DNA from 3 places in the Brevibacillus parabrevis genome. Region 1 is predicted to be linked to each of the others. Evidence: riboswitches for the same ligand, from Rfam matches in the RefSeq annotation. Region 1 holds a riboswitch; each other region holds the start of a gene.

Region 1 (3,270 bases):
GATCTTCCGCTCGTTGGCGATCACCGTATACATGTCCGTGTAACCGTTAATCTGATAGCGCATAGTACCCTCCCGCTCTTGCTGAGATCAATTATCATTACCATCCTATAATGAAAATCATTATCTGTCAACGGTGAGAATGATTTTTATTCGCCTTGCCTGTCTTGGTTTCCAAAAACGCATGGCCCTTACATTTTACCCAGAAAATCTCCTGCTATCCCCTGATTTCCAAACAAAAACCGCACTTTCTCATGCAGGAAAGTGCGGTCCGTTCTCATCCTATTTGGTATTGGCAAACAGTCCTAATTTCTCAATGCGCTGTACCGCTTCGGCCAGACGTTCTTCACTCGACAACAGCGCGGCGCGAACGTATCCTTCCCCGGTAGGGCCGAAGCCGTCACCGGGAGCAACGACGACATGCGCTTTTTCCAAGAGCAAATCGGAAAACTCGATGGAAGTGAATCCGGCTGGAACCGGGAGCCAGGCAAAAAACGAGCCTTGGGACGGCGGCGCTTGCCAGCCGATGCGGTGCAGATTGGAGAACAAGGCGTTGCGTCTGCTTTCGTAGACAGCCACCAAATCCCGAACGCATTGCTGCGATTCGGTCATCGCGGTTACCGCGGCCATTTGCACAGCACCGAACAGGCTGACGAAATAATGATCCTGAATCAGATTGATCAGTCTCACCAGCTCGCGGTTGCCGACCATCGCCCCTACGCGCCAGCCAGCCATGTTGTACGTTTTGGACAAAGTGTAAAACTCGACACCGACCTCTTTTGCCCCTGGCACCTGCATGAAGCTGACCGGCTTTTTGCCGTCGTAGCTGATCGCGCCGTAGGCAAAGTCGTGGCAGACGACGATCTCATGCTTGCGGGCAAATTGAATCGTTTCCTCGTAAAATTCAAACGGCGCGTTCACCGCTGTCGGGTTATTCGGATAGTTCAAAAACATCAGCTTGGCCCGATCCAAATCGGCTTGCGGAATTTTGCTGTAGTCCGGCAAAAACTGATTTTCTGCTGTCAGCGGCATCATCGACATCCGACCATTGACGACCGCCACACCCGACCAGTAATCCGGATAGCCCGGGTCCGGTACGAGCGCGACGTCGCCTGCGTTCATCAGCACCTGGCAAATTTCCACCAGTCCTGTTTTGCTGCCGAACAAAACCGCTACTTCTTCTTCCGGATCAAGGTCTACGTCAAATTGTTGTTTGTACCAGTGCGCAACAGCCTGCTTCAGCTCCAGTCGGCCGGAAAAAGGCGGGTACTTGTGGTGAAGCGGGTTGGCTGTATGTGCTTGTAGCGCTTCTACGATGTGGGGAGGAGTCGGCAAGTCCGGGTTTCCCTGCCCCAGGTTGATCACATCGTGCCCGTTGGCGATGACTTTATTTACTTTCGCTACCAACGTCGCGAAAAATTGGGTTGGCAGTCGGTCAATCATGTCGGAAGGTTGGATACGCATTTCTCTTCAGTTCCTTTCTTTTCGCCCATACAGCAAAAACCCCCTTTTTCCGTACAGAAAAAGGGGGAGATCAGCTTGGTCACGTCCTTATCTGTCAGGAATGCTCCTGCTGGAATTGGCACAGCATCTGCATCGCTACACGCGCAGATCCGCTGCCGGGCTTCATAGGGCCAGTCCCTCCGCCTCTCTTCATAAGTAAATCACACGGAATATACTGTTTTTAATCTTCTTCATACTACATTGCCTGCTCTCGACGTGTCAAGATGCTTCCCCGCAGGCGCTCGCCTTTTTTCGCTACATCTTTTCTGCGGTTGGCACAGCCACCTTTTGACGGCGATTCAAAAACGTTGTGTGGAAGGCGAAAAACGCCACGGACAAGAGCGCAAGCCCTGCCATGATGTACAAAAGCCCTTGCGCCTGGAAGTGCTGGAAAATGATCGCGCCGAGCAACGGTCCGAGCATCCTCCCTGCCGAGCCTGTTCCCGCGATCAGCCCTTGAATAAAGCCTTCCCGTCCTGCTGGCGTAATTTGCGCCGCTACGGCAGGAACGGCTGGCCAGACGAGCATTTCGCCCAACGTCATGATAAACATCGCGGCGACGAAGCCCGCATAGGAGGTCGACTGCGACAAAATCAGCATCGACAAGGCAAAGACGTAGGAGCCGAGCAGCATTTGCGCTTTCAGCGTGCGAGCAAAGCGGCGAATGACCCAGGCGATCAGCGGTTGACCAAACAGGATCAAGCCGCCATTCAGCGTCCACAGCAAGCTGTACTGGCGCAAGGAGATGCCCAAAGATTGCATGTAAGTCGACAACACCGTCGTCCATTGCACGTACACAATCCAGCTGATCAGCAAGCCGCTGCACAAAAACAGCAAGGCTCCCCAAACCACTTTTCGCGTTGGCTGAAGCTCTCCTGCGCCATGTGCGCCAAGCTGTCCGTCAGCATCGGTCTTGCTCGTGTCCGACTCGCCCGCTGGCGAAGCAGGCAGTGGCCGATTCTCCGCCGCTTTCAGATGGCGCGGCAAAAAGATCACGAAGATGGCGAGAACGATCATTTGCGTGAGTGCGTTCCCGAAAAAGGTCCAAGAAAACGATACGCTCGCCAAAAGTCCGCCCAGCGCCGAGCCTGCCGCCACTCCCGCATTCAACGCGACGTAAATCATGTTGATTCCTTTGCGCCCGCCTTCCGGCCACAAAACGACCGCCAGCGCGTTCATGACAGGAGACAGCGTTCCGTAGAACAGCCCGTTTAACAGCAGCAGGATCGTATACACGGTAAAATCGTGCGTAAGTCCAAGACCGATTGTAATCAAAATAATGCCGACAGAGCCGATTATGATCGTCCGCATTCTTCCCCAGCGGTCAAACAGCATGCCACCCGTGATGCTTCCGATCAAAAACGCGCCCTGGTTCAATAACAGCAAAAAACCCGCTACAGGCAGCGGCTTCCCCAAGTAATCGTGAATGTAAATCGTGACGAGCGGCCATATACATGCCATACCCGTAGAAAAAATGATGGCAGCAACCGCCAGAAGACGAATGCTGCTCGGATAGGATTCCCATTTCTGTCTCATGATCTAGTTCTCTCCCCGACGAAAATCGCCGTTCTTCCCGCCTGATTTGCTCAACAGACAGGTCGGCCCGATGACCATGCCTTTGTCCATCGCCTTGCACATGTCGTACACCGTAAGAGCAGCAACGCTTACCGCTGTCAAAGCTTCCATCTCGACGCCTGTTTTTCCGGTCGTCCGCACGCTTGCTTCCAGGCCCAGCGTTGTCTCGTTTTCAAACGTGAAGCGAATATCAAT
Region 2 (3,270 bases), 2.3 Mb from region 1:
ACGTAATCGGTAAACTCTTTCACTTCCAGGTTAACACCTTGTTCTTTCAGCTTTGGAGCGATGAACTTCAAAATGGCTGCGTGTGGAACCGGAGAAGCGCCTACTTTCAACGTTACTTCTTGCTGTTGTCCGCCTTGTGCGCCGCCTTCAGTTGGAGTTGGAGCTGTTTCCGTTTTGCTTCCGCACGCTGCCAAGGAAAATGCCAATACGGTAGAAAGTACAGATACGACTAATTTTTTCATAAATGATTTCCCCCTATTTTTTGGTCTGTGTTCTGCAAAGCTTATATGGAAAGACCTTACTTGCGGCTGAATCGCATAACCAGGCGATCCCCCAGCGACTGCAAGATCTGGACCAACACGAGCAAAATAATCACTGTAACAATCATGACATCTGTCTGGAAGCGTTGGTAGCCGTAGCGGATTGCCAAATCTCCCAGCCCGCCGCCGCCGATTACGCCGGACATCGCGGTGTAAGAGACAAGGGCAACTGTCGTGATCGTAATCCCGGCCACCAGACCTGGACGCGATTCAGGAAGCAGCACGTTCCAGATGATTTGCCAGTTGGAGGCTCCCATCGACTGAGCGGCTTCGATGACTCCTCGATCCACCTCTCTCAGCGAGGTTTCCACCAGCCGCGCAAAAAACGGGGCTGCACCGATGACGAGCGGCGGAATCGCTCCGAGTACCCCGAGTGAAGTACCCACAATTACTTTTGTCACAGGAATCAGCAAGATCATCAAAATGATAAACGGTACAGAACGCAGTATATTGACAACGAATGAGGCAATCGCATAAAACACCTGGTTTTGCAAAAGCTGTCCGCGAGAAGTCAGGAACAAAATAATCCCCAGCGGCAAACCAATCAGGATGGTAAACAGTGTCGAGAAGCCAAGCATCGTCAGCGTATCTATTGTTCCCTCGGCGATCTCCGACCAATCCACATTTTCCAAAGTCCAGTCCATCTATATCACCTCTACTTCCAAGCCACGCTGACGCAACGTCTCGATGGTTTTTTCGTTTTGACGGACATCGCCTTCCAGCTCGACGACCAGTTGGCCGTACGGCGTATCCTTCATGCGGGAAATCGTTCCTTGCAAGATGCTGAACACCGTGCCTGTTTCTTGCATCGTCTGAAACAAGATCGGCTGGTACGTCTTTTCCCCCAGGAATGTGACGCGGGCAATCGTGCGGTTTCCTGCCGCCTTTTCGTGCGCGACTGCTTCCCGCAGCTCGCTGGAATCGGCCACCTGCTCGACAAATTCCTGTGTCGTCGGATGCTGCGGCTTGAGAAACACGTCCAGAACCTCACCCGACTCGACAATTTTTCCGCCATCGATGACGCCTACGCGGTCGCAGATGGAACGGATCACGTGCATTTCGTGCGTGATCAGCACGATGGTCAATCCCAGTTTGCGGTTGATATCGAGCAAGAGCGCGAGAATCGAGTTCGTCGTCTGCGGATCGAGGGCGGAAGTCGCTTCGTCACACAGCAACACTTTCGGATCATTGGCCAGCGCTCGGGCGATGCCTACGCGCTGCTTCTGACCGCCGGACAATTGCGACGGGTACTTGTCCCGATGCGCTTCCAGCCCGACCAGTTTGAGCAGCTCGTCCACTTTTTTCTGGATTTCAGCCTTCGAGCGATTGGCGAGCTTGAGCGGGAAAGCGACATTCTCGCCTACGGTCGCGGAAGACAACAGGTTAAAGTGTTGGAAAATCATCCCGATCTGGCGGCGCTTTTCCTGAAGCTTGCTGTCATCGAGCTTGGTCAAATCCACTCCGTCGACAACGACTTGTCCTGACGTAGGGCGCTCCAACAGGTTGATGCAACGAATCAGGGTACTTTTCCCCGCACCGGAATGCCCGATGATCCCGTAAATTTCCCCTTTATCTATGGAAAGGTCAATCCCGAGCAATGCCGGAATCGTCTTGCCTTGTACTTGATAGCTTTTATGCAGTTGTTGCAATTGAATCAACGCATCCACCTCCCAGCAAAATCTGTCTACATGCCTTGTGAAAAACAGAAAGCCCCTTTTTTCATAAACGAAAAAGGGGCTGCAACGCATGTATACGTTCGCATCCACCCTTCTCATCTATCAAGATCCAACCAATCTTGTAGGAATTGGCACCGCGACGCTCATTTTCGAAAAAATGAACCGGTTGCCGGGCTTCATCGGGCCTGTCCCTCCGCCTCTCTTGATAAGAAAGATTTCCACGTATATTATGTTCGTTTTTCATATTTTCATGATACAAACCGGATTATATCCTTTTTGAAAATATCCCGTCAATAGCAATCCCAGGAAAAACTTTTTTAATCTATCACTCCGTTGCGGATAATGGTTGCCTGAACATGAAAACGAACAGACGCCTGCCGGAAAATTTTTCTCCAGTCGCGGTTCGTCGTCTCTTTCAATCCCCTCTGCTGGGCGCGATAGACGATGCCAAATCCCGCCGGATCGACGTCCAGTTGCTGCAATTTTTTGACGACTTTTTGCAGTTCTTTCTCGATTTCCTTTTCCAATGCGTCCTCCATCGTTTTCATCATTTTGCTGTAACGGGAGGAGATGCTGCCAATGCCTTTTTTCGCAAAGTGCTCATTGTACAAATGCCACCCGTATTTGCCCGCCTGAAAGTTTTTTGTCTGATTGCAAATTCGCCTTGTCCCGCATGCCCTTGCTCGTTTCCCCAGTCCCAAGTGCCTTTCGACATGGTCGATATTCAGTCTATCCTGATCGATTTCCCTCAGCTTCGGAATAAGCTCGCTGTACACGACTTTGGCATCCGCCATGCTCGATATGAAATACAGCCTCGCACACCCATCCGGGTCATCGATATGCTCGGCAACCAGGTCCCCGATATGCGAAAACCATCTATGCAGGAACTCCTGGTCCATCTCCTTCACCCCAATGTGCCTGTACTGTAGAAAATCATGGATAGTGTGCCCAAATATGCAAAAAAACAGCACGCTACATTCGCGTGCTGTCTTTGCTGTCTGTACTGTCGTCTGTTTTGTTGTCCTCTTGTTGCATCGTTTCAGTCGGCGGCTCAAGCTTTTCCTGAATGAACGACTGAATCTGGTCTACGTCGGGAATGAGCACAGCTCCTGCCTTGTGCGATTCCCGGAACATTCCCATCGGCGGCAGCTGATAGTTGCCCGGTTGCATCGTATCGAGCTTCAAGCCGAGCGCGGACAGCTTCAGCATGTCCATGGAGCTGATGTTCGTCTGGATGTACGGCGCCACTTGTTTGAGGATGGACGGCAACTGGA
Region 3 (3,270 bases), 740 kb from region 1:
ACGGGCAAGGCGGAGTTTTGTTGCACGCGTGCTTTGATCCGGTCAAGCGCCCAGAACAGATTCACAGCAGTTGGCCGGGACGTTCCCAAATAGTCTGCCTGGCTGTTCAGCTCTTGCCAAAACTGTTCATACGTTTGCGCTTCGCTGCCGCGGATTCCCAAATACAGTCCGTAGGCGGCGGCCATGCCGATTGCCGGTGCTCCGCGCACTTCCAGGCGGCGAATCGAGCCCCATACTTGTTCGGCGGTCGTCAGCTGCAAATAAATCGTTTCTACTGGCAAACGCGTCTGATCAAGCAAAACGAGTACGTCGTCTTCCCACTTGACTGGCGTTGTTTGTGTACTGGTTGTCATACTGTCGTTGCCTCCTGATAGTAGCGTGCGGTTACGTTGCGGACGATGTCCGTGATGTCTGTCGATTCCTCAATGTCGTTGCGTCCGAGAATCAGCGCTTCCCCGATCGCCAGCGCCAGTCGTTCTGCTTCGGCGCGTTTTTCGGCGTCTGCGATGGCATTCAGATCAGCCACTCCTGCCAGGCCGATCACACGGCGCAAAATTTTGCATCCGGCATAGCCTGCCGTATCCTGAATCAGTCGTTTCACGTAGCTTTGCCACAAGCCCTCGACATGAGCGCTGCGTTCTTTAGCCTGCTTGTGCCAGAGCTGGACAAACTGGGAAACAAATTCGTTCCAGACATCTTCAACCGTTTCCAGTAAGTATTCGCGGTAGGAGTCGCGTTCTCCTTGGTCATTTTGCAAGCCGTGCTGACCGGCGTAGTTGAGCAGCAGGTTGGCGATAACGGCACCGATGTCAAAACCGATCGGCCCGTAGTAGGCAAATTCGGGGTCGATCGCTTTCAGGCTGCTCTCGGTGATGAAGATGCTGCCTGTGTGCAAATCGCCGTGCAAAAGTGCTTCTGCGCGAGTCAGGAAATCGAATTTCAGCTTGGCGATTTCCAGCTTGAGCGGCTTGTTGTTCCAGATGGCCTCTACTTCTTTGCGGATCAGCGGGTTAAAGTCGTTGGTCGGCGCATTTTCATACGGGTCGGTAAAGACGAGATCTTCTGTGATTTTGCATAATTCCGGATTTATGAATGTTCCGACTAGCGCTTTTTTGTCGTACGGATGCGCCCCCAAATCGGATGTGTAGAACAAGGTTTGCGCGAGAAAACGTCCGATCTGCTTCGGAAAAAGCGGGTAGCGCTTGCCCTCAATCAAGCCTTTGCGCATGATGACGTGGTCGCCTACGTTCTCCATCACCGTCAGCGCCAGCTCCTGATCGAAGTGGTATACTTCCGGCACCAGGTCAGGCACGTATTTGTGCTGGATGCGGAGCGCTTCACTCTCGATGCGGGCACGGTCAATCGTCAGCGGCCATGATTCTCCCACGACTCTCGCAAACGGCAACGCTTGCTTCACGATGACTTTTTTTCCGGTAGCCGGCTCCTGGATATCGAACACGAGGTTCAGATTCCCGTCACCGATTTCGCGGCTGGTCAGCTCTGCTCCTTCTGTAAACAGACCCGGCAAGCCTTTTACGTACTCTACTGCTTCCTGCTCAGTCAATGCGCGGTATGCCATGATTGATTACTCCCCTCACAAATCGTTTTTTTCTCTATCTCGAACGGAATGACAAAATGGTCAGGAATCCGTGTCCAAACGCACAAAAAAGACCTCTTTCCCGAAGAAAAGAGGTCGCTGTCGCCACGTATAATAAACGTGTCATGTCCCCCTTATCTTCCAGACCACTTTTGTTTCTGCAGGAATTAGCACCGTGCACGTCGCTTTTTGTTTCAGCCGCTGCTCGCGTTGAAATAGCGTCGTGTCGGTTGCCGGGTATCATCGGGCCAGTCCCTCCACCTTCTCTGGATAAGGTATCCAAACGTATGCGGTTTTGATTTAGTTTGAATCATACAACCTGCCGTTCCACGATGTCAACACCCTTTTTTCGCAAACCGCGCTTCTCTCCTACCAGACGTGCTGAGTGCCGGAAGCAGCCGGGCGATCCCAGTTCCACCAGTCAATTTGGCCGACAAAGGCAGCGGTAATCGACTTCTCATCCTTGAGTTTGAGCAGTTCCTTCGTCGGTCCGGTCAGGACTGCTCCGTAGAGGCGAACGCCTTTTTCCTGCAAGTAGCGATAGCGCTCCTCGACTTGCGGATCGCTTCGCGAGACCAAATATTGTCCCATGTCGCGCGCGAGGCTTTTTTGCTCGACAAGGTAGGCCATTTCCCCCAAAAAGGCTGCCATCCGTCGGCTTCCTTCTCCGTTGACCTGAATCGGAGCCGCTCCGTAATTCAGCTCGTGCTCCGCAAATCCCCATGCTTCTCCCGGCCCCAAGAGCAGGTAGCCGTCTTTTTGGTCTTCGTGCCTGGCTTCCACTCCGGTGTCCACTGCCAACCAGACCGTATCCTGGTTGGCGGAGCTGATGTAGCGGGAGATTCGCTCATAATACTGCTCGTACGTCAAAAAATCAGCAAAAGAGACAGCCAACTGGGCAACGGTTCCTTCGGGGAGCTTCTCCAAAGTCGTCCAGGCTGGCGTGCGCCAATGCGCCAGTTCGTCTGCGTCCGGTTTTTGCCCGCTTTGAAGCGGATAGCGGAAAAACAGCTTTTGCTCCCTCACTCCGTTGGTCCATTGCGGCTTGGCGTTGACGTTCCACAACACGTTGGTGCTTTCAAAGCGGCCTGCGTTTTTGATGTCCGCCCCTACTCGCTCGCGAAGCTCCATCTGGATGCTGCCGTACAGCAGTCCCACCTGCGCGCCGCTGCTGCCCACGCTGACACCCGGCTGCGTAAAATTGACCATGTCCTTCGCTACCCGGTGCAGATCATCGTGCATCGACGACCCTACCCATCCGTTGACGCCCAGAAATACCACGCCAATTACAAACGGGATGGCAAAAGCGTACACGGAACTGAGCAAGCGATTTTTCCATTTTCCCCGCCGGACAATCGCCCTCTGCTTCGCTTCGGAAAGCTGGCTGTGCCCGCCCTCGTCCAGCGCGTCGAGTTCCCGTGGTTGCTGCTCTCCTTCTTCGCCCAGCAAAAGCCGCTCCAGCCGCTCTGCGCATGCCTCATCGGCTGCCAGCTCCTCGCCAAGCCGCTTTGCTTCTTCCCCTGTCAGTTCCCCTCTCAAATAAGCGAGCAGCTTTTGCTCGCGATCATGACCGTTTTGGTGCGTCATGGCCCTTCCTCCTTCCACAGCTTCCGCATCTTTTGCCGACCGCGAAACAGCGAGCGTTTGACGTCCGCCAGTTCGATCTCCAACAC

Evidence for each region. A riboswitch is a leader RNA that binds a small molecule or an ion and turns the genes downstream of it on or off. The one in region 1 is predicted to bind S-adenosylmethionine.
Region 2: another riboswitch for S-adenosylmethionine. It lies ahead of IRJ17_RS01780 (methionine ABC transporter ATP-binding protein); the one in region 1 lies ahead of IRJ17_RS12770 (pyridoxal phosphate-dependent aminotransferase).
Region 3: another riboswitch for S-adenosylmethionine. It lies ahead of mtnK (S-methyl-5-thioribose kinase); the one in region 1 lies ahead of IRJ17_RS12770 (pyridoxal phosphate-dependent aminotransferase).

Annotation. Positions count from the first base shown of each region.
Region 1 covers NZ_CP064090.1:2,704,346-2,707,615, reverse strand. Annotated here, with positions in the region: gene IRJ17_RS12775 (hypothetical protein) at 1-63, opposite strand, end outside; gene IRJ17_RS12770 (pyridoxal phosphate-dependent aminotransferase) at 280-1,461, opposite strand; SAM riboswitch class I at 1,546-1,659, opposite strand; gene IRJ17_RS12765 (MFS transporter) at 1,756-3,036, opposite strand; gene moaC (cyclic pyranopterin monophosphate synthase MoaC) at 3,040-3,270, opposite strand, start outside.
Region 2 covers NZ_CP064090.1:387,697-390,966, forward strand. Annotated here, with positions in the region: gene IRJ17_RS01770 (MetQ/NlpA family ABC transporter substrate-binding protein) at 1-242, opposite strand, end outside; gene IRJ17_RS01775 (methionine ABC transporter permease) at 299-964, opposite strand; gene IRJ17_RS01780 (methionine ABC transporter ATP-binding protein) at 965-1,978, opposite strand; SAM riboswitch class I at 2,089-2,208, opposite strand; gene IRJ17_RS01785 (Ger(x)C family spore germination C-terminal domain-containing protein) at 2,314-2,895, opposite strand; gene IRJ17_RS01790 (LCP family protein) at 2,969-3,270, opposite strand, start outside.
Region 3 covers NZ_CP064090.1:1,962,525-1,965,794, reverse strand. Annotated here, with positions in the region: gene mtnA (S-methyl-5-thioribose-1-phosphate isomerase) at 1-353, opposite strand, end outside; gene mtnK (S-methyl-5-thioribose kinase) at 350-1,579, opposite strand; SAM riboswitch class I at 1,729-1,874, opposite strand; gene IRJ17_RS09320 (anti-sigma factor) at 1,967-3,184, opposite strand; gene IRJ17_RS09315 (sigma-70 family RNA polymerase sigma factor) at 3,181-3,270, opposite strand, start outside.